2 regions of the Neptunomonas phycophila genome follow, and region 1 is predicted to be linked to the other one. Evidence: predicted binding sites of a transcription regulator. Region 1 holds the regulator's gene; the other holds the start of a gene.
What was found. The regulator FNR, encoded in region 1, switches genes on or off when oxygen is low (the NO sensors DNR and NnrR bind a similar motif). The targets are predictions, from matches to a motif close to TTGATNTANATCAA.

Region 1 (11,897 bases):
ATCTTCAGGCTCTGTGGAGGGGAGCTGATGGACAATCCAATCCCAATCTAGCTGCAAGTTGCTCACTAAGGGCTGATCTGCAAGAGGGTACTGCAAAATGCCTACATTCTTGTGTGTCTCGCAGTCTATGTGTCCTTTGGCGTTTTCGGTGTAGATGCTTCCATCGCCAAACATGAAAATATTGCTCCAGCCTTTAGGCATTAAACTTAACAGACGTTGGCGCTGAAGTTCGGCTTTTAGCATGCCTTGCACATCCCCCGCACTCGACAGCTGAGTCAGGCCTTTTTTGGGGTCGCCTTCCCAGATGATGGCGATGCCTTCCACGTGGCCTTCGCTGGCTTGATACTGCTCAATAGGTACCCATAAATCACCTTGTGGTGATGCGAATTCGCCAACCGAGCGGGCTATTTCTAAAGAACCGTTACGGTCAGCATAAAAAGTCCCTGTGTTTTGCATGGCGTTGTAAATAACACTGCTACCCGTCTTGTTGGTGGTACGTGCGAAAAATACAAAACCAGGTTCAAGCCAGCGACTTTGTTCTTTAAAAAACCACCAGTGTCCAGTAAGCAAAAACGTGACTGCTTGGCCTTGCTCTAGTTTCCCTAAACTTTTTTGCCAGGGTAAATCGGTTGGCGCTAGTTGGAAGCGCTTTATCCGTTTGATCGGTGCATTGGATAGGGTTTGGAGTTGGGTTACGGATTCTTGAAGGGACTGGCCGCTGACTGGCGAAGGTGGTGGTTCCGGTGCGTTAGCGAATGCGCTAGCGCAAGGGGCGAGCAAAGGAGCGGCGGCTAGGGTTTTAATGGCATTGCGTCGGCTGTGGTTGCAGCGATGAGTTTCTGACATGGCTATTATCCTTATCATTATGTCGTTGATGGCGGCAGTACTGACCGTTTCTCCACGATAATAAAAGGAGCGAGGCGCTGAAGTGTCAGGCTTATGTAAGATTTAGCAATTTAGGCTGTAACCCAGCCCGCGGACGGTAACAATGTATCGATGCTCGTGTGATGTGTCGCGTAACTTGTGCCGTAATCCAACCATATACTGATCTAACGCGCGGCTGTTAGGCAGGTAGTGCTGGCCCCATACAAAGTCATACAGTTCGTCCCGCGTGACTACTCGGTTTGTGCTTCGTTGCAGGCGCTCTATTATACGGGCTTCTTTAAGTGTTAACGTTTGAGTGGAGCCGTCAATAAACGTCACTGTGTGCGTATTTAGATCGATTATCGTATCGCCTAGCTTAAGTTGGTTTGAAGGTGGGGTAGGGATAAGGTACGGAATTCGGCGGCGTATTGCGGCTAAGCGAGCAAGCAGCTCCTCAGGGTTGAAGGGTTTGGTTACATAATCATCGGCACCGCACTGTAGTCCTCTAATTTTATCAGAATCGCTGTTTTTACCGGATAAGATCAAAACGGATAGGGCAGGATGTTGGGCTTTGATTGTTTGGCAAAGTTTATCTCCTGACATTTTGGGGAGTTGGCGGTCTATTATGCAAATATCTGGTTGATTAGTGGATAACCAAGTGACGGCTGATTCAGCGCAAGAAAAATCATAACAGCGGTACAGCGAGGCTTGCAGTAAATTACATAAACCTTGGCGTAAGGCGGAGTCATCCTCAACTATTAAAACGCGATACATGAAGTGTCCTGTTGGCGTTTTTTAAGGTTGGTCTGTTTGGGTAGTGTGAGTGTTACAGATACAAAGCACTCATCGCAATCAATTAATAAGTGCCAACCAAATGCTTTGCATAAGGATTTACAAGAGGCGAGCCCTGTACCATCGTTAATTGTTATCGGCGTTTGCACATGTGGCGAGCATCGCTCATTTTTTAACAAAAGAGACAGGCTGTCATCGTCCTGATTGCAGTGATAGATGAATAGCCCTTTGTTTGAGTGTTGAACCACATTATCCAATAAATTAGAAAGAATACGGTTGAGTGCTTGAATTGCACTGTGCGTATCATCGCGTCTGTATGACGTGGCGCTGATGGAGTCGACGGTGATCTCCATAGTACGACGTTGCTGCAAGAGCGTTGGTAAATACGTGTGTATGTGCTTATTTATGATGTCGATTGGAGTAAAAAGGTCGCCGGGTGTGCGGGTGGTGCTGTAATTGATGGGTGGGTTAGCTTTAGGGGGCCTTAGTGATGGTCGTCTCATAAGGTGGTTGAGTTGATAGAGAAGATGCTTAGCTTTGTTCGTTTCTTGTTGTAACGTGTCCAGATAAGGTTGAGGCGAAGTGAAATCGATGTGTTGACCCAATAGATAGGTGTATAGGTGAACATTTGATAAAGGCGATGCAAGGTCATGTATTGTCTGGATTAGTTTGTCGTAGTAATTCAGAACAAGACGTATAAAGCCGATGCACGAGAATAAGATCGCCAACCACAGTGTCGGCATAAATATGGCTGTTGTGGTGTATGTAGACCAAGTGCAGACGGTGTAACCATTCTCCCAACAATGATATTGACTACTGTTGATTATCAAAGGGTGAGAAGTCTGTGACTTCAACAATTGTGTGAAATACGGGAGAGCCATTTTTAAGCGGCTCAATTCAGCCAGTGTGTTATCTAAACCCTCACCCGGATAAATAAGGTCATTATCCTTCCAGAGCGTGATTAATGATAAGTCGGGTTCCTGATATAACAACCGCCTAAGAGACTGTTCTATGGGGTAATCATCTGATAATACTTGATCGATTGTCGCTTGAAATAATTGTGTACGCTGCATGTTATTAATAACCAGCGCATAGCTACAAAGTGCGGCTAGCAGGGCTAAACTAAACCACAGGCGATATTGGCTAAGGCATTGTAGACTGATTAATTTCATGGTTATCCCTTGTGAGCTAAGAGCGCGCACGCACGGTTAACGGTATGGCGGCGTTAACTCTGTTTCTGTAACCATGATTAGTTGAATAAGGCCGGTTGTCTGTCCTTCAAAAGGAGAGTTTTTGAGCGCAATTAGTGCTGTTTTTATTTGAAAGGGCAATGCCGTTTGAGTCCGGCATTGCAGTATATGAGGTCAGCCCTAAAGAAAGAGCAATGATAGAATGCTTTATATAGATAACTCTTGCGTATCGGTTGGCTCTGAAGTGCCAGGGCATTCGCCGGATATTTCATAGAGCTTGTCGATACTTAACAGCTCAATTTCTTTGCCATCAACAGCCAGAATTTCGCTTTTCTGGAAACGTGTAAAGATACGGCTCACGGTTTCGACGGCTAAGCCTAAATAATTCCCTATTTCATTGCGTGACATGGAAAGACGGAAGTTGTGCTCGGAGTAGCCTCGGGCTTTAAAGCGTTGCGATAGTTTTAATATGAACGTGGCAATACGAGCTTCAGCGTTCTTTTTAGAAAGCAAAAGCATCATTTGCTGGTCGTCTTTAATCTCTTTACTCATGGTGCGCATAACTTGGCGACGTAATTCCGGCAGTTGGCCACAAAGGTCATCTAAATTATCAAACGGAATTTCGCAGACGGCAGTTGTTTCAAGCATTTTAACCGAGATCGGATAAATGCCATCGTCATACCCGCTTAGGCCGACAAGTTCACCAGGAAAGTAAAAACCGGTAATTTGCTCTTCGCCTTGGTCCGTAATTGTGTAGGTTTTGACGCTACCGGCGCGAATGGCGTATACGGATTTAAAAGCATCACCTTGGTGAAAAAGGTGATCCCCTTTCTTTAGCGGACGGCTTTTTTCGATAATATCATCGAGACGGTCCATTTCGGTCATGTTGAGTGATACAGGCAAGCACAAAGAGCTCAAACTGCATGTTTTGCAGTGTGACTGATGAATACTATGAACTTTCCCTTCTTTACCGCAATCTGTCATGACAATTTCCTGTCGTAATTAGCCAATACTGCCTCGTTTACAAAGCAGATTATGGACTATTTAGGAAAGCGGGTGAAGGCTATATTAGATAATTCTTGAATAACCGAGAGTGGTATGCTCCTTTGGTATAAAGGCATCGAAGGCCATGCATATGCGCCTGATCAATAATCGACCAGCAGGCGAAACAATAATTTTGTCTTTTTTAACCGATAACAGCTTGTCTTCTTTAAACTGATTGATTTCAGGTAACACATCATTGAAATAGTCAAAGAAGTCGATGTCGTATTTTGTCTCTATCGCGGTAGTATCCAGTGAAAAATGACAAATAAGTTGGGTGATAACATCACGACGTATATGGTCGTCTTTAGTCAGCTGTATGCCACGCCTAATGGCACGGCCTCGATCCTCAATGGCTGCACTCCACGCCGTGATATCATGCTCGTTTTGGTAATACACGTTTCCTACTTGGCTAATAGCCGATACGCCCATGGCGATTAAATCGCAATCGGCATGTGTGGTGTAGCCTTGGAAGTTACGGTGTAATTTGCCTGTTTGTTGAGCGATAGCTAATTCGTCTGTCGGCTTTGCGAAATGATCCATGCCAATATAGACGTAACCGGCATTGAGCAGTTTTTGAATCGTTGACTGTAAAATAGCTAATTTTTCATTGGCGCTGGGCAAGTCGGCTACATTGATATGTCGTTGTGGGCGAAACCGATCAGGCATGTGGGCATAGTTAAATACCGATAAGCGATCGGGGCTCATGTCGATAACTGTATCGAGTGTTTTATTGAACGTTTCGAGTGTTTGGTGCGGTAATCCATAAATTAAATCCATGTTAATGGATTTAAACCCCAATGAGCGGGCCTCATCAAGAATGCGCTGTGTATCTTCAGTTGACTGAACGCGGTTAACGGCTATTTGTACCCGAGGATCAACATCTTGGATGCCTAAACTAATCCGGTTAAAACCTGTAGCGCGCAATGTTTTTAGTGTGTTTGAAGAAGCTTCACGCGGGTCTATCTCGATTGAATAATCGCCTTTATCGTCATTGCGCAGAGCAAAGTGATGACGTAAATGTGTCATCAGTTCTTGCATTTGCTCGTCACTGATAAAAGTAGGCGTGCCGCCGCCCCAATGCAATTGGTTTACAATACGCTGGTTACCGTACCAAGCAGCGGCTTGTTCTATTTCTTTGTAGAGAGTGTCTAAGTAAGGCTGGGCTTTATCGCGGTTGCGCGTAATCACTTTATTGCAGGCGCAGTAGTAGCAAACATGCGCGCAAAAAGGGATATGTATGTATAAAGAAAGCGGCGCATGAACATCACTGGTTTTCAACCCAGTGCGAATTAAATCAATTTCGTTATGCTCAGTATCAAACTGTAAAGCCGTTGGGTATGAGGTGTACCGAGGGCCTGCTAGGTCATAGCGCTTGATTAAATCTGTATTCCAAGCAAGTTGAGTTGGTTGAGCCACAAATAGATCCTCTGTACATCATCATAGTATTGACGCCATGTTAGAGGATACGGATGTGTGTTGTTTTGACAGGAGTCAAGCTAGTGCGTTAATCCCGTCCATGGAATGGTGTAAATGCCAAAGGCGATAATCACGATACCAGCTACAGTATGAATCCATTGGCGCTGGAGTAATTGTTTGATCTCATTAGCTAATAACCCAGTTGCCAGCATGGCAGGTAGGGTACCCAAACCAAAGGTAAACATGAGTACAGCACTTTCTAATGGATGTTGTGCAGAGGCACTCCAAATAAGCGTGCTATAAATAAGACCGCATGGCAGCCAGCCCCAAAAGAAGCCAAGCAGTAGAGCTTGGCTAAGAGTCTGAACGGGCAGTAGTTTGCTGGCGGCGGGGCGGACGATAGACCATAACCCTTGCCCCAATTTTTCGATTCGGGTTAGCCCTTTCCACCATTGCCCGATATAAAGCCCCATGGCGATTAACAAGAGACCTGCACCCGTGCGCAGTATAAGTCCGGTCACGGGATCTTTGATCATGAATCCAAGACTGCCCACCAAAAAACCAGCCAAAGCGTAACTGAATATTCGCCCAACGTTGTATGCAACCAAGTAGTAGCGACGAGACTGCGTCATGGCAATAGAGGCTGCAATACCACCGCACATACCCAGGCAATGAGCACTGCCAAGCAAACCTAATATAATAGCCGTGGTGAGTGTGAGGCTGGTGGGCACGTTATTTACTTCTTATCTTGTTTTGCTTCGTCGGGTATGAGATCGTCATCGTCGTCATATAAAATGCTGTGCGCGGGTGAATCAAGATCATCGTATTGGCCGGTATTTACACTCCAAAAAAAAGCCCAAATAGCAGCGCCCGTTAAAATAACAGCGAGTGGGATAAGAAAAAAAAGAATTTCCATAATTAACGACTCTTCTGGCCTGAGTGTAGCGGTTTACGACGGGGTAACCGAGTGAGACGCAAAGCGTTGCCTACAACAACCAGTGAACTTGTAGACATGCCAATAGCTGCCATATAAGGAGCCACAAAGCCCAAGGCTGCTAGGGGAAGCGCCAGCAAATTATAGCAGATTGCCCAGCCTAGGTTTTGACGAATAATGCGCTGCGTTTTACGTGCTAGGACAATAGCGTCGACTAAGCAGGTTACTTCACTGCTAATCAGTACAGCATCGGCGTTCGTTTTGGCGAGATCGGTTGCGCTGCCCATCGCTATAGAGGTTTGAGCACCGGCTAACACGGGAATGTCGTTGATTCCATCGCCTACCATGATAACTTGCGCCCCTTGGCGCTGTAGTTGCTGTATGTGCGCAAGCTTATCCTGCGGAGAAGCATTGCTGATAATGTCTGTGATAGCGAGTTGTTCGGCTACTGCGGATACAGCCGATGAGCTATCTCCGGTGAGCATGCTAACGCTAAACCCTAGGCGCTTTAATTGCTTAAGGGCTAATGGAACGTCGTTTCGAATTTGATCACTCAGGCTAAACCAGGCTATTGGGGCTTGATCGTTACATAATAATAGCCACTGCTGTTCTTGGTCGGGGGCGTCACGGTAACTGATCGATTGATTGCACAGTTGAGAGGCGAATTCAGGCTTTCCTAAACGGTACTGTTGTTGGTTATATTCGCCGCAGATACCTTGTCCTAAACTCGCCTTTATGTTGTCGGCTGATTGGGCTCCGAAGCGGTGAAACGCTTTAGCGATTGGGTGTTCAGAGTGGGCTTCTAATGCGGCCGCTACCGTTAACGCGTGCTCAGTATCGTAATGCCCGAACGTTACTGTTTGCTGTAGAGAAAGGTTACCTTCTGTCAGTGTGCCTGTTTTATCAAAAACAATATGCGTTGCCGTTGAGAGGCTTTCGAGCACATGCCCGCGAGTAATGAGTAAGCCATGTTGGCGCAGTGTACCGGTAGCCGCTGTTAGGGCGGTTGGAGTGGCTAATGATAGAGCACAAGGGCAAGTGACCACCAGTACTGAAAGAGTGATCCAGAATGCGTTCTCTGGAGCGATATGCCACCAAGCGTAACTCACAACAGCAGCCGTAATGAGTACGGCGGCTACGAAATAGCTGGCTACTTTATCAGCTATTTGTGCAGCCTTTGGCTTTTCTTGTTGGGCACGATCTAATAAGCGCACAATGGCTGATAATTTTGTTTCTGTTCCCACGCTTGTGAGCTGTATTTGAATGGGGTTCTCTACATTAATTGTGCCGCCGACAACAGGGTCGTTGATATGCTTGCTTAATGGGCGATACTCGCCAGTTAATGCAGATTCATCTACCGATGTGCCGCCCACACAGATTGTACCGTCCGCCGGAATTATATGGCCGGGTTTGACTAATACTACATCGCCAACGTTGAGCTCTGTTGCTGGAACCAATGTTTCATTGCCGTTGATGATACGAGTGGCACTGGAGGGTAAAAGGTTGAGTAATGCGTTTCCGGCGCGACCTGTACGGTGACGTGCTTGCATTTCAAGGTAGCGGCCAATCAATAAGAAGAAGGTAAACATAGTAACCGAGTCATAATAGACTTCTCCGGTTTCCAGCAGGGTAGCGGCAGCACTCGCGAGGTAGGCTCCTCCCACTGCTATCGATACAGGCACATCCATACTTAAATGGCGGGCTTTTAAATCTCGTAAGGCAGCCACAAAAAAAGGTCGGGCAGCATAAAACACGACAGGGGTGGCGATAATCAAGCTGACCCATCGAATAAATGCTTCGTAGACCGGCTCTATCCCTTGTAAAGCACCTGCATATAACGCCATAGCCAACATCATTGACTGCATCATACCTAAGCCAGCGACACCTAAGCGGCGAATAGCACGTTTCTTTTCAACCTCAAGCAGTTGCTCTTCTTTATCAGGGTGATAAGGGTGGCCTTTATAACCGATACGATAAATGGACGACATTATATCGCTCAGTTGTATATCGGTTTCTTTCCAACGGATACGAGCGCGGTGGTTCGTTAAATTGACTGAAGCTTGGATGACGCCCGCTTGTTTCGCTATATGATGCTCTAATAGCCAGACGCAAGCGGCGCAGGTGATCCCTTCGATCACGAGAACGGCTTCTTTGATTTCAGGCTCTACTTCAGAAACAAACTCTTTTTGAATAGAAGGGTTGTTATAGAGAAGTAGCTCATCTTGAACACTGCTAGGTAACTCTTGCCCAGCGAGTTCAGGAGGTAGGACCAGTTCACCTTGACGATGCTTGTAATAATGCGTCAAGCCGCTGGAAACAATGGTTTCGGCAACGGCTTTGCATCCGGGGCAACACATAGGTTGCTCTTTATCGTTAATAAGCGCGCTAAAGTGTGTGCCGGATGGAATTGCCTGTCCGCAGTGAAAGCAGCGTTCGTTGGTAGAGCTTTGCATGTTTAAGGGCTCTACTGCTCTGGTTTCATATCAACTGTTTTTTGATCGTAGGGCGGCTGCATTTCTTCATGGAGATGCCAGCTTTCGTCTGCAGGGAATAAAAACAAAAAGCGTTTGCCAGTGATTTTTCCTGTTAGGGAGCCCGTGTATAAATTTTGAGCGCCAACGGCTTTTAACGTAATTGCTTGGTCATATTTTTGGTGCGTGGGGTGAACAATATCGAGGGTTAGCGATGCAGGAGCAGGGTTCAGGTTTCCAGAAAGCGAAACCATAACATCACCGGTAATAGTGTCTAGTTTGACTTGCGCTTCGATATTTTGATCCAACGCTCGTTGGTTCTTTTCTGATTTTACTTCGTAGCCACGGGCGATACGGTAATAATCATCTTTGACTACGCCGTCCATCGTTACGATTGACAGGTATAAAAAAGAAAAGCCGTAAATAAAAACAGCAATAAGAGGGGTAAGGATGAACCATAACCAAGGTTGTTTGTACCACGGTGCTATTACTTCGTTTTCTTCAGTCATATCTCTACTGCTTGTATAAAAATAGCTGCCATTAAGTGTGGCAGCCATTTTACCTGAATTAACGCTTGGGTCGACTATCTGCGTGGGGCAGGGCCGATAAAGCGATTCTCTTTCGTTATTTCAATACCGCTACCATCGGTAGCCTCCGCTGTTATCTTAATGTCATAACTCGGGTGCTCTAGGTTAGCTGGATCAACGCGCAAGCGAATTGTTTGGTTGATGAGTTGGCCTGCCTCAACCGTAACGAGCTCTTTACCTATGAGTTCGATACCTTTAATTCCGCTTACCGAGATACGGTACTGATGGGCTACTTGTTCTTTATTGGCAATTTTGAGTGTGTAAATGTTCTCAATCATGCCATTGTTTGTTTCTTGGTACAGCTGTCCTCTGTCACGAATACATTCAAGCTCAATTGGAACACGTGTACCAATAGCGTAAACGAAAGCTGCACACATCAGCAGGAGCACTGCAAAATAACCGATTAGGCGAGGGCGTAAGAGGTGTGTTTTTTTACCTGTTAGCTGATGCTCAGTTGTATATCGGACAAGCCCTCTTGGGTAATTCATTTTGTCCATGATTTCATCACATGCATCGATACATGCACCACAAGCAACACATTCGTACTGTAACCCATCTCGAATATCGATTCCGACAGGGCATACATTGACACAATGTCCACAATCAATGCAGTCGCCTAGACCTTCAGCTTTATAATCTGCATTTTTTTTGCGCTTACCTCTTTTCTCTCCGCGCTCTTCATCGTAAGAAATAATGAGGGTGTCTTGGTCAAACATAACACTCTGAAAACGAGCGTATGGGCACATGTAGATACAGACTTGTTCTCGAAGCCAGCCTGCATTGGCATAAGTCGCTACAGCAATAAAGCCGATCCACCACATTTCCCATGGGCCAAGCGAGAAATTAGCAACATCCTGTACAAGCTGTCGAATAGGTGAGAAATAACCCACAAAGGCGATTGCGGAGGTAATGGCAATAATGAGCCAAAGAAAGTGTTTTACCGTCTTCTTGCGCAATTTGCTGGCATTCATGTTGCTTTTGTCTAGCTTCATGCGTTGGTTGCGGTCACCCTCTGCTAAGCGCTCAGCCCAAATAAATAACCAAGTCCATACAAATTGTGGGCAGGCATAACCGCACCATAAGCGCCCAGCGAAAACAGTGACAAAAAATAATGTAAACGCCAATATGATGAGTAGCCAAGAGAGAAGCATAAAGTCTTGCGGCCAGAACGTCATTCCAAATACATGGAACTGACGATTAGGTAGGTCAAACAAAACGGCTTGCTTGCCATCCCATTGAATCCAAGAAAAGCCATAGAACATTATTAGCATAATGGCGCCGCTAATAATGCGTAGGTTTTTAAAAATACCCCGGTAGAACTTTACGTAGATGTGTTCGCGTTTGGCGTACAAATCATAGCTTTCAGTTTCTGGTTTTTTGGGGTTGGTAACATCTTTTATAGGTATCTGGTTCATGCCTGTGCTCGCAAGCCGAATAGAGAATTGGGGTCGTGCTAATTAGCATGTGCTAATGTTTATTAGAAGATCTTAATATTACCATGGTTTCTACAAAAAAAGGCGACACGGTATTAACCCTATCGCCTTTTGATTGATAACCGTCAATAACTACTTAGACAAGCTATATACATACGCCACGATTAGCTGGATTTTATCTTGGCTGAGTAGGTCTTTGTGCGCCGGCATTACACCAGCACGACCCGCACGAATAGTGTGCGCTACATCAGCAAAGCTATTGCCATATAACCAGATATCATCGGTCAGGTTTGGCGCCCCCAGCATTTGCATCCCTTTACCGTCTACACCATGGCAAGCGGTACACAGTGATTCAAATGACTTCTTACCGTTGGTCACCGCTTCGGCATCAACTTCTTTACCACTTAAGGAAAGAACGTAGCTTGCCACATCACGAACACCGTCTTCACCTAAAACAGCGCCCCATGCAGGCATGGCTCCTTGGCGGCCGTTAACGATAGTTTGAGTGATTGTTTCTGGTTCACCACCATACAGCCAATCGTTATCGGTTAGGTTAGGAAAGCCGTGTGCACCTTGCGCCGCTGTGCCATGACAAACCGAGCAGTTGTTGGCAAACATACGCTGACCCATACGCAAACCTTCTGCGTTTTCAGGTTTTTGTAAGTCTTCAACACTCATGGCCGCATATTTAGCGAACACTGGTTTGTAAACCTCTTCAGCGTGGGCCATTTCTTCTTCCCACTGGTTGGCAGAAGTCCAGCCTAGTAAGCCTTTGAAGTTTCCTAGACCAGGGTAAAGTGCTAGGTAAACAAGACCAAATATAACGGTGCCAAGGAATAACATGAACCACCAGCGAGGTAGGGGGTTATCGTATTCCGCTATGCCGTCAAACTCATGCCCAAGTGTTTCTTCTGTTTCCTCTTTAAAGCTTTCGCTTTTACGAGTTTGCAGGAGTAACCAAGTGCAACCAAAAATTACTGCTAAGGTAATGACTGATACCCAAGCGCTCCAAAAAAAGCTCATTTTTCCACTCTCCTGTTTGGATCCATCGCCTCTTCGGTGGCTGCCTCTTCTTTATCGTCTGCAAAGGGCAGTTGAGATGCTTCATCGAATCGCTTTTTGTTACCAGGTAATAGCACCCAGATAAACAAGCCAACGAAAGTCAG
Region 2 (11,897 bases), on a different contig from region 1:
TTGGTTGAGCGAGGGACGTGTGCAAAGGAGGCTTCTTGGGCAGGCGGAGGGATCGTTTCTCCTTTATACCCATGGCGCTATTCTTCAGCGGTAACTCAACTGGCAACTTGGTCTCAATCGTCTTATGTCCATTTAGCGGCAACCTTAACCGAAGAAACCGGCATTGATCCTGAGTTACGTCAAAAAGGCATGTACATGGTCGATGTTGAGGACCGTGACGCAGCGTTATCGTGGGCGGCAGCGTATCACCGCCCCTTGGTGGCAGTTGAAGCGAGTCACTTATATCACCATGAACCTGAGTTTGCTTCTGGTTATGAGTCGGCCTTATGGATGCCTGAGGTAAGCAGCATACGTAACCCTCGTTTGGGACAGGCTCTGCGCCGAAGTGTGATGGATTTAAAACAGGTTACATTACAAGAAAATACGGGTGTTGAGCGTTTTGTCGTTGAAGGGGAAACCGTCCTCGGCGTTCAAACATCTCAGGGAAATATTATGGCTGGGCATACAGTCGTTGCGTCAGGCTCTTGGACGGGGCATTTATTAGGTGGGCTATCAGTCTCTTTGCCGGTTGAGCCGGTTAAGGGGCAAATGATGGTCTTTAAAGCAGAGCCTAATATTGTTAATCGGGTTATTTTGATGGCCGGGCGTTATGTCATTCCACGAAGTGATGGGCGCATTTTAGTTGGTAGTACGCTTGAGCATGAGGGGTTTAATAAGCAAATCACTGAGAGTGCTCGGGAGTCTCTGTATCAAACAGCAGTGGGTATTATTCCGAGGTTAGCTGATTTTCCGGTAGAGCATCATTGGGCCGGGTTGAGGCCTGGGTCTCCTGAAGGAATCCCTTTTATAGGAGAGGTGCCGGGTTATCAAGGCATTTCTGTGAATGCAGGACAGTACCGAAACGGCTTGGTGTTAGCGCCTGCCTCTACTCGTTTGCAAGCTGATTTATTATTAGGACAAACACCGGTTATAGATCCACGTCCATACCAATTAGCTGGGCGGCTCGGTTCACTTTAATAAGCCGCTCAGTGATAGGTTATTAGCGCCGTATCAACCATGAAGATGGGGGCTATTGGTGTTGTCTAGCTATAAACCGTCATCGTAGATAGTTGGGATGGCTTCACGCTTGTGCTGTGTCTTGATGAAAATGCTAACAATACGGGCTTCTACTTCGCTGCTTACTGGCTTTCCTTCGAGGAAGTTGTCGATGTCATCATAGGAGAGCCCAAGTGCTTGTTCATCTGCTTTTTGAGGGGCAAGGCATTCTAAGTCAGCGGTTGGCGTTTTCTCAACAAGAATGTCTGGAGCACCGAGTGTTTTGGCGAGTAAGCGAACTTGGCGCTTGCTCAGGCCAAATAGAGGCACTAAATCGCAGGCACCGTCACCCCACTTGGTATAGAAGCCTGTGATATTTTCCGCTGAATGATCTGTACCCAATACTAAGCCGCCAAGAATACCGGCTATTTTATATTGCGCCACCATACGAGCGCGAGCTTTAACATTGCCTTTTGCAAAGTCGATAGCTTCTTCTGATGCTGATAAAAGCTGCTTTTCATGTAGTGCTTGAGTGACAGCGTCAACGATACCATCTGTGCCTGCTTTGACATTTACGGTGAGTGATTCAGATGGTTGAATAAAGCTAAGTGCGAGTTGTGCTTCATCTTCATCTTTTTGGATGCCGTATGGTAAACGCACAGCGACGAAACGATACGTTTGTGAGCCTGCTTCAAGATTTAGTTCGTCTACAGCAATTTGAGCTAAGCGCCCACACGTAGAAGAGTCAACACCGCCACTTATACCTAATACGAGAGTCTTAAGCCCAGAGCTTTGTAAGCGCTGTTTAATGAAAGCGACCCGTCTCGAAATTTCGTAACCGGGATCTATTTCGGGTAAAACTTTCATCTCGTCTCGGATAGCAGTGGCGTCCATTGGGTGCTCCTGAAATAGCTAATGGTCGTGTTTTATTCAAAAATGCCAAAGGTCGCACGGTGGTACCAAGGGCGCTCATTGGCTGAAGGTAGTGTATGCACGTCTTCGACTTCGATAACTTCCTCCTCAGACCCTAATAAACCAAATGTAGCTGTTTCCAACAAGGTTTTATGCTCTTGGCGGTAAGTTTTTACTGGGATGTCAGGATAATTGGTTGCCAACACTTCTTTTGATTTTGCCGCAAGGCGGTTCATACCGAGTTCGGTATAGGATTGGTACATGACAATCAACGCTTCAGGTACAGAAGGCGTTTCTTTAAGGTTTTCTACTACATAGCGGCCGCGGTTAGCTGCAGCAACAAATGCACCGCGTTTCATATAAAAACGGGCTACGTTAATTTCATGTTGGGCTAAGCGGTTTTTTAAGAAAATCATGCGTTTACGCGCATCTGGCGCATATTGGCTATCCGGGTATCGATTGAGCAATATTGAAAAGCTTTCGAAGGAATTCAGAGCCGCACCAGGGTCACGTTGAGTGATATCGATCGGTAAGTAGCGCTCTAAAAAAGTACGGTCTTGCTCAAAAGCCGTCAACCCTTTTAGATAATAGGCGTAGTCGATATTTTCGTGAGAAGGGTGCAGTCGAATAAATCGATCAGCGGCGGCACTGGCGGCGGCCGGTTCATAATTCTTATGATAGGCGTAGATTAGCTCTAATTGCGCCTGCTCGGAGTAGCGGCCAAATGGGTAGCGAGCCTCTAGAAGTTCAAGCTTTTTAACAGCATTACTATATTCGTCTTGCTCAAGGGCTTGGATTGCCTCTGAATATAGCTGTTCTTCAGGGATGTCAGGCGTTTCTTTTTCGCTTCCAAACCATGAACACGCAGACGCCATCACGGTGATGGCCACAATTCCTACTATTTTTGAAAAACGCATCTACTATTTATCCTGTTAACCAGCCTACGGAAATTCGGCGGCGTTCGTCGTATCGGTTATACTGACGTCAGTGCTTACCAGCCGCTTATTTAAACACAACCGGAAGCTAAGCAAAATCATCCGCGCAACAGATCGGTATATTGATGTCAGAAAAGATAGAATTAGAGGCAATAGTCTCTGGAGAGTTCAGTGGTAAGCGCTTAGATCAGGTAGTAGCGCAGCTGTTTTCGGACTATTCACGCTCGCGACTGCAAGAGTGGATAAAAGATGGTGCTATAACCGTAGATGGTAAGCCATCAAAGCCTCGTGAAAAGATGTTTGGTGGAGAGCGCATAGCCCTTAGTGCAGAGCTTGAAGCGATTGAGGGTCATGAGGGCGAAAATATACCGCTTGAGATCGTCTATGAAGACGATGATATTTTGGTCGTTAATAAACCGGCGGGCTTGGTTGTACATCCTGCCGTTGGGCATCGCACCGGCACGCTTATGAATGCTCTGTTATACCATATACCGGACATAGCTTTGGTGCCGAGGGCTGGCATTGTGCACCGGTTGGATATGGATACAACCGGTTTGATGGTTGTTGCCAAAACCGTGCAGGCGCAAACTGAGTTAGTAAAACAGTTACAAGAGCGCAGTATGGGGCGTGAGTATGAGGCGGTGAGTATTGGTGTTATGACCGGTGGAGGTTGCGTCGAAGAGCCTATAGCTCGTCATCCCCGAAACCGTCAGAAGATGGCCGTTGTACCGACAGGTAAAGAGGCGATAACGCACTACCGAGTCTTAGATAAGTATCGAGCGCACACTCATATACGTTTGAAACTAGAAACCGGCCGTACACATCAAATTCGTGTACACATGGCACACATTAACTATGCTCTGGTAGGAGATCCTTTTTACGGTGGTCGTTTTCGTCTACCAAAAGGTATTAGCACAGAGACTCAGGAATACTTGCGCAACTTTAAGCGCCAAGCTTTGCATGCAAAAAAACTAGAGTTATTTCATCCGGTCACCGGCGAGCTAATGTCATGGGAAGTCGACCTTCCTGAGGACTTTGCTCAACTTTTATCGGTTTTGCAGCGCGACAGAGATGAAAATGAGGCGCTTGGGTAACGAGTGCCTTGTCGCCTAAATCACACTAATCAACTGTGGGAGTAAAGATGGATTTTATACGACCTGATTGGAAAGCCCCTGCTCACATACAGGTGGCTTCGACCCTAAGGCTTGGTGGTGTGAGTAAGGCCCCGTTTGACGCTTTAAACCTAGGTGATCACGTGGATGATCACCCCGCTGCGGTCATTGAGAACCGTGAGCGACTTTTAAGCGCTTTAGACATCGAGCGTGCTCAATGGCTTACTCAGGTGCACGGTATCAAGTGTGTAGAGGCCAAAGGAGATGGGCGTGTTAGAGAAGCGGATGCATGTTGGACCGAAGACACTGGCTTAGCCTGCCTTGTTATGACTGCAGATTGTTTGCCGGTAGTTATGACTGATGGTCAGCGAGTATTAGCAGCGCATGCGGGTTGGAGAGGGTTGGCTAACGGAGTGTTAGAAGCTTCGCTGACTAACTTCGCAAGCCCTCATAACGTGCATGTCTGGCTTGGCCCCGCGATAGGTCCATTGGCGTTTGAAGTGGGGCCTGAAGTACGAGAGCGCTTCTGTGATCATAACTCCCAAGCATCCGAATGTTTTACTCCCTCTTTACGCGCAGGTAAGTGGTTGGCTGACCTTTATGAGCTTGCGCGCCTCCGTTTGTTTGAACAAGGTATTCAGCATGTCTCCGGTGGGGGCTTGTGTACATTTACTGATAAGCGTCGCTTCTTTTCGTATCGCCGCGATATTCAGACAGGCCGTATGGCAACGTTGATTTGGAAGACGGCGAGCTGACAATTTAATAAGCTACCAACACACTTGGCCAATACCTCCGCCCGTTTTCTTGATCTAGATTAATCTTTTAGGTTACATATGTCTGTTTTTTGAACAGTTGATGCTTGAATCTACGCGCTCTTATCCCCATATATATCGCAATGACAGGATGAATACGCCATGAAAACCATGTCGGTTCAAGAATTAGGAGAGTGTCGATGCGACCTGAAAAATTTACCTCTAAGTTACAAGAAGCGCTCGGCGAGGCGCAGTCGCTCGCCATCGGGAAAGATAACAACCAAATAGAGCCGATTCATTTGTTGGCTGCTTTCATAGAGCAGCGAGACGGTTCGGTTCGGCCATTGCTTGCCCAAGCGGGAGCTAACCCTCAACAGTTAACCCGTTTAATAGGTGAGGGGATTGATCGATTACCTACGATTAAAACCCCTGACGGTGAAATTCGGCTATCGCAAAACATGGCACGTATTTTTAACCTGACCGAAAAACTAGCACAACAGCGCGGAGATCAATTTATCGCAAGTGAGCTTGTTCTGCTGGCCATGCTTGATGACAAAAGTGATGCAGGTAAGGTTTTAAAAGAGGCAGGTGTTACAAAAGCCGCACTTGAAAAAGTTATTTCTGCTATGCGTGGTGGTGATAGCGTCAATGATGCGAATGCTGAGTCTAATAGGCAGGCGCTGGATAAATACTGCATAGACCTAACTGAACGAGCTGAATCCGGGAAGTTAGACCCCGTGATTGGACGAGATGATGAAATACGCCGCACCATTCAGGTTCTTCAGCGTCGTACCAAAAACAATCCGGTATTAATAGGTGAGCCTGGTGTAGGTAAAACGGCTATTGTTGAAGGCTTAGCGCAACGAATCGTAAACGGCGAAGTCCCTGAGGGCTTAAAAAACAAAAAAGTCTTGTCGCTGGATATGGGCTCCTTGATTGCTGGCGCTAAATTTAGGGGTGAGTTTGAAGAGCGTTTAAAAGCGGTGCTTAACGAGTTGTCTAAGCAAGAAGGCCAAGTGATCCTCTTTATTGATGAGCTGCACACTATGGTTGGGGCAGGTAAAGGCGAAGGCGCGATGGACGCTGGTAATATGCTTAAACCGGCTTTGGCGCGTGGTGAGCTTCACTGTGTTGGGGCAACGACATTAGATGAGTATCGTCAGTATGTAGAAAAAGACGCCGCCCTAGAGCGCCGTTTCCAGAAAGTGATAGTGGATGAGCCTAGCGAAGAAGATACCGTCGCTATTTTGCGTGGTCTAAAAGAGCGCTATGAGATCCATCACAGTGTCGATATTACGGACTCAGCTATTATTGCTGCCGCTAAATTGTCACAGCGTTATATCACTGACCGCCAGCTTCCTGATAAAGCGATTGATTTAATAGACGAGGCGGCCTCTCGTATCCGTATGGAAATGGACTCCAAGCCAGAAGATATGGATCGCCTTGAGCGTCGACTCATTCAATTGAAAATGGAGCGTGAAGCGCTTAAAAAAGAAAAGGATGAGGCCGCTCGTAAACGACTAGACGAACTGGAAAAAACGATAGCAACATTGGAACTTGAATTTGCAGATCTGGATGAAATCTGGAAAGCAGAAAAAGCTGCGCTGCAAGGCTCTCAAAAGGTTAAAGAAGAGCTTGATCAGGTGCGCACCGAGATGGAAAAAGCGCGCCGCGAAGGCGACTTGCAAAAGATGTCTGAGCTGCAGTATGGCCGGATTCCCGAGTTAGAAAAGCAGTTGGAGGCGGCTAATGAGGCAGAGCAAGCTGGCTTGCAACAAGGTAACAAGTTATTACGTAATAAAGTCACCGAAGAGGAAGTAGCGGAAGTCGTATCGCGCTGGACCGGTATTCCAATTAACAAAATGTTAGAGGGTGAGCGCGAAAAACTGCTACGTATGGAAGAAGAGCTTCATCATCGGGTCATTGGCCAGCGAGAGGCAGTAGAGGCCGTCGCTAACGCCGTGCGCCGATCCCGAGCAGGGCTGTCGGATCCTAACCGTCCAAATGGTAGTTTCCTTTTCTTGGGACCAACAGGGGTGGGTAAAACCGAGCTATGTAAAGCGTTGGCGAGTTACCTGTTTGATACCGAAGAAGCCATGGTGCGTATCGATATGTCCGAATTTATGGAGAAGCATTCCGTTGCACGTTTAATCGGAGCGCCTCCTGGGTATGTCGGTTATGAAGAGGGAGGGTATTTAACAGAGGCAGTGCGCCGTAAGCCGTATTCAGTGCTGTTGTTGGACGAGGTTGAAAAAGCGCACCCTGATGTCTTTAATATTTTGTTGCAAGTGCTAGAAGATGGTCGTTTAACCGATGGACAAGGTCGTACCGTTGATTTTAGAAACACTATTGTTGTGATGACATCAAACTTAGGCTCTCACCTGATCCAGAGCTTTAATGATGATGACGATTACGACTTAATGAAACGGGCCGTCATGGAAGAGGTGGGATCGCACTTCCGCCCTGAGGTGATTAACCGTATAGATGAAGTGGTTGTCTTCCATAGTTTGCGCAAAGATCAAGTGTCAGGTATTGCTAATATTCAGCTTGATCGCCTACGTGAACGCTTGGCAGAACGGGATCTTACCTTAACTCTTACCAGCTCGGCACTGGATAAGTTGGTTGATCTCGGCTTTGAGCCAGTTTATGGTGCGCGGCCGTTAAAACGCGCCATTCAGCAACATCTAGAGAACCCGTTGGCACAATCGCTTTTGGCTGGTCAGTACTTGCCGGGGCATGAGATTGTGGTAGATGTGGAGGCCGGCGAGTTTGTCTTTCGCTAAAGGTGCTGAATAGTCAAAACATTGTTAAGTACTAGCCCGCTACAGAGCGGGCTTTTTTTTTAGCGTTTTTTGAGGATATGAAGGGGCTATTTACTGGTGAAAAGTGGTTTTATAGCCTAGTTTTATATGAGTAGGGGCTAATAGATAAAATCAGTATAGAGAGAGCTGAATGAAGTGTCTGAATGTGTTGGTAGTGGATGATGCAAAGTTTATTTGCGAGCATGTAACTAAAATTGTTCACGAGTCCTTTCCCTCGTCTGTTGTTAAATCGGCTTTTAACGGCGAAGACGCCCAACAAATTATGTCGTCTATTACATTTGATCTGATTTTATGCGATTGGGAAATGCCGCATATGAATGGTCTAGAGCTGTTAAAGTGGACGCGCCAGCAAGACGCTTATAAAACGACGCCCTATGTCATGATTACAAGCCGTGGCGAGCGTGAATATGTCTTAAAAGCCATTCAGGCTGGTGTGAACGATTATCTAGGTAAACCGTTTACTAGTGAGCAGTTGATTCAAAAAATTAATAAGATGTTGGGCAAAAAGACCAGTGTCGAAGCTCGCATGGTCAAAGATGATGCGAAACCCGAGACGGGCACCATGACAGCAGGAAGCGAAGCGCAAGCTAAGCATATTCCAAAACCTAAAGGTATGGCACATTTAAGGGTTCGCAATGACATCTACAAATGTGCCATTAAGGACCTTAGCCTTAAGGAAGTGTTCGCTGTCGTAAAAAATGAGGGCAATTATCCCGTTGTTTTAGATCAAGCTGTCATTGATATTGAATCAATGGACGGCGGTAATGTTGCACGTTTGAATGGCTTTATCCGTATGGTTGAAGCGGCAGAAGCTCATATCGAAACGCCCTATATTAATATTCTAGTAGCGCTGGTGGATGATGACCCTGAAAAAATGGATCATTTGTCGCGATATATAGCCCAAGCTCGTTAGTGATTGATATACCAACCGGCTTAGTCGCGAGGCCTGACTAACTGAGTACGGCGTAAGTCGCTGTAAAACATACCGAGACAAGCCGCCGCAATTGAAACCGCAAACAAGTCAGTATGTGCAAAACCACCATTATAGGTAAGCAACCTAATCGTCGCCGCAAAGAGCAGTAAGACAATAATGATGAAAAGCCATGGCGTAAACCAAGCCTGCAATCGATGGGCAAGCGATACGCCGAGCCACGAGCAAAATAACCCAGCTGATGCGCCGGTTAATACATCAACAGGCCAGTGCACTCCCACAGCTATTCGTGAATAACCAATCAGAGCAGCTAGCAGTAAAGCGCAGACTTGTGCGACCCGAGATTGGCATAAGTGTGTCACTAGTCCAGCCGCTAAAAAAGCAGTCGCTGTATGCCCTGACGGGGTGCTATTGGCTGTTAACGCCGAACCTATTAAACGAAATGAGTCGTGGGCAAGGGTTGCGGGTGGTCTAGCCGTATGAAAGTACAGCTTTAACCCTTGAGTCATTAATATGCCAATGATGCCGGCGAATAGCATGGCGAGTGTAAAGCGAGGGTAGCGTAAGCTTAGGGCTAAACCCATGGCCAGTATTGGCCATTTATCGCCACTAAAAGTGATGTACTCCCACATCAAGGCAGGGAAGGGTAAGCTATAAGCTTGCAAGGTGTAGAACCCTGTTGTTAATCCACCCGGCAAAAACAATACCGACAAGCCTGTCAGCAGTAATATGCCGGCCAGCGGGATTTGCCAAAACTGCGCTGGTGGGATGGCGTCGCTGCTCTCAATATGTTCCTGTAAATGGTTAAGGTGGCGCATACATAATTGCTCTCTAATGATCGGTAAGCAGACACCCTGCGATGCTGGCTGACGCGCGAGTGAATATTGTCTTGGGTAACTTATTACACATTGACATAAAAATTGGGTTTATTAAAAGTAATAATACTTCTGTAACAGAGTGGCAGGGGCGATAATAGATTCCTATTTTCATTGAGGATTTAAAGCGTGCTTAGCTATAAACACGGGTTTCATGCGGGAAACTTTGCCGATGTACACAAGCATATGGTGCTAGTGCAATTGATTAACGCGCTGAATCAGAAGCCTAAGCCGTGGAGTTATTTGGAGACTCACGGCGGGAAAGCCCATTATGATTTAACAGACGAGCAAGCAGAAAAAACCGGTGAATATAAAAAGGGAATTGCACCTGTGTGGGCTGCTGCTCAGCCGCCTACATTGGTCGCCAATTATTTAGCTCAGGTGAGTGCTGAAAATACCGGCCGTCTATTGCGTTACTACCCTGGATCTCCCGCTATAGCGGCTAGCATGGCGAGAGAAGATGATCGTATCGCGATTATGGAACTTCACGCGAATGAATATGAACTAATTAATAAATACTTTAAGCGTAATACACAGGTTGCTATCCACCATCGCGATGGTTATGAAGGTGTGTTGTCAATGTTGCCGCCTAAACCCAATCGCGGCGTGGTATTGATTGACCCGTCTTACGAAGTAAAAAGTGAGTATCAAGAGGTCGCTCGATTTATCAAAAAGGCACACCAGCGCTGGCCTATTGGCGTGTACGCCGTGTGGTATCCTATTTTGAAAGCGGGCTTACATCGAGCGATGCTACAAAGTGTAGCGTCGTCAGGTATTCGCAAGGTATTTGTTTCCGAGTTTTACCAAAAGTCATCAAATAGTGGTCGTATGTTTGGTAGCGGTATGATGTTGATTAATCCACCTTGGCAGCTGGAAGAACAGCTGGGATCTGTCATGCCGTGGTTGGAGCGGACTCTAGCAGAAAGTGATGCTGATTCATCATCAGGGCGATGGTTGGTGCCGGAATAGTACGGGCTACCTAAAGGAGCTGGATGGGTAAACTCAATCAGTATATTAATACAGTGGCGTTATTACTTGCGCAGCTCATGAATGGATAAACAAAAGGTTGTAGCACTATCGACACAAATGGATTTATTTTTTTAGCCGGGGTTTTATTGTTGGTTAGCATACTAGCCAGCTCCTTAACCGTCCGTGCTGGGTTGCCCCTTTTACTCGTCTTTCTTGGCGTGGGAATGCTGGCAGGTGAAGAAGGCATTGGGCAACTGGACTTTGATAATTCAGGCCTCGCTTTTTTTGTTGGTAACTTGTCGCTTGCCGTTATTTTGCTGGATGGTGGTATGCGAACCAAGACCAGTACCTTCCGGGTTGCGTTATGGCCCTCATTGTCATTAGCCACATTGGGTGTCGTGTTAACCACGGCTGCTGTGGGAGCATTTGCCGCATGGTTGCTGGATGTAAAGCTCATCTATGGCTTGCTACTGGGGGCAATCGTTGGCTCTACTGATGCCGCCGCTGTTTTTAGTCTACTCCGTAATAGTGGTGTAAGACTTAACGAACGTGTGGGGGGGACTCTCGAGATTGAGTCGGGTGCCAATGACCCCATGGCCATTTTGCTGGTTGTTATGCTGACCGGTTTGCTACAGACGGCAGATCATTTGAGTGTTTGGGCTTTTCTAGCTCAAATGTTCCAGCAGTTTGCACTGGGTAGCATTATCGGTTTGTTAGGCGGCAAGCTATTACTCTTGATTTTACGTCGAGTTCCTTTAGTGGAAGGCCTGTACGCTATTCTCATTATTTCATTTGGGTTGGCTGTGTTTTCTGGCGTTAATATGGTGGGCGGCAGTGGCTTTTTAGCGGTTTATTTAGCGGGCTTAACCGTCGGTAATGGGCATCTCAAACAGCTGGAGTCTATCTCTAAGGTGATGGATGGGTTAGCTTGGCTGGCTCAGGCGGGTATGTTCTTATTGTTAGGATTGTTGGTTACACCATCTAGCTTATTAACGCACGGCTTAGAAGCGCTAGCCATTGCCGCGTTTTTGATTTTTGTGGCGCGTCCACTGGCCGTGATGGTTTGCTTGCTCCCGTTTGATTTTCGTTGGTCTGAAAATTTTTATATAAGTTGGGTTGGATTGCGCGGTGCGGTTCCCATTGTGTTAGCTTTATACCCAGTGATAGCAGGCTTAACCAATGCGAACTTGTTATTTGAAATAACCTTTACGGTTGTGCTCATCTCGCTATTGTTACAAGGCTCTACGGTACCGCTAGTAGCGCGTTGGTTGAAGGTTGTGGTGCCTCCTGCACCGGCTCCCACTACTCGCTTTTCATTAATTGACGATGTGAACTCGCATTATTCATTGGAGCTGTACGAGTTTTTTGTACAAGCTGACTCGCTGCATATCCCCGCTTCAGTCGTACAAAACGTGCCAAGTGCGACGGTTTCTACGCCTCAGTTAGTGGCCTTAGTTCGGGACAAAAAACCGATGGTGGTTAATGCAGAAACCGAGCTAAAAGCGGGTGATAGAATTTGGATGCTGTTGCACCCTGATGATGTGAACGAAGTTG

Region 2: a site for FNR is predicted at 4,799-4,812, ahead of clpB (ATP-dependent chaperone ClpB). Genes of this name have one in related genera too.

Annotation. Positions count from the first base shown of each region.
Region 1 is NZ_MRCI01000001.1:1,875,460-1,887,356, reverse strand. It holds gene BS617_RS08635 (DUF3047 domain-containing protein) at 1-846, opposite strand, end outside; gene BS617_RS08630 (response regulator transcription factor) at 949-1,638, opposite strand; gene BS617_RS08625 (histidine kinase) at 1,623-2,828, opposite strand; gene fnr (fumarate/nitrate reduction transcriptional regulator Fnr) at 3,054-3,830, opposite strand; gene hemN (oxygen-independent coproporphyrinogen III oxidase) at 3,915-5,306, opposite strand; gene BS617_RS08610 (sulfite exporter TauE/SafE family protein) at 5,387-6,037, opposite strand; gene ccoS (cbb3-type cytochrome oxidase assembly protein CcoS) at 6,043-6,222, opposite strand; gene BS617_RS08600 (heavy metal translocating P-type ATPase) at 6,225-8,693, opposite strand; gene BS617_RS08595 (FixH family protein) at 8,705-9,220, opposite strand; gene ccoG (cytochrome c oxidase accessory protein CcoG) at 9,295-10,713, opposite strand; gene ccoP (cytochrome-c oxidase, cbb3-type subunit III) at 10,864-11,754, opposite strand; gene BS617_RS08580 (cbb3-type cytochrome oxidase subunit 3) at 11,751-11,897, opposite strand, start outside.
Region 2 is NZ_MRCI01000004.1:44,317-56,213, forward strand. It holds gene thiO (glycine oxidase ThiO) at 1-1,017, shown strand, start outside; gene nadE (NAD(+) synthase) at 1,087-1,929, opposite strand; gene BS617_RS16915 (outer membrane protein assembly factor BamD) at 1,962-2,864, opposite strand; gene rluD (23S rRNA pseudouridine(1911/1915/1917) synthase RluD) at 3,008-3,976, shown strand; gene pgeF (peptidoglycan editing factor PgeF) at 4,024-4,749, shown strand; gene clpB (ATP-dependent chaperone ClpB) at 4,947-7,529, shown strand; gene BS617_RS16935 (response regulator) at 7,699-8,481, shown strand; gene BS617_RS16940 (phosphatase PAP2 family protein) at 8,502-9,317, opposite strand; gene BS617_RS16945 (23S rRNA (adenine(2030)-N(6))-methyltransferase RlmJ) at 9,504-10,343, shown strand; gene BS617_RS16950 (potassium/proton antiporter) at 10,469-11,897, shown strand, end outside.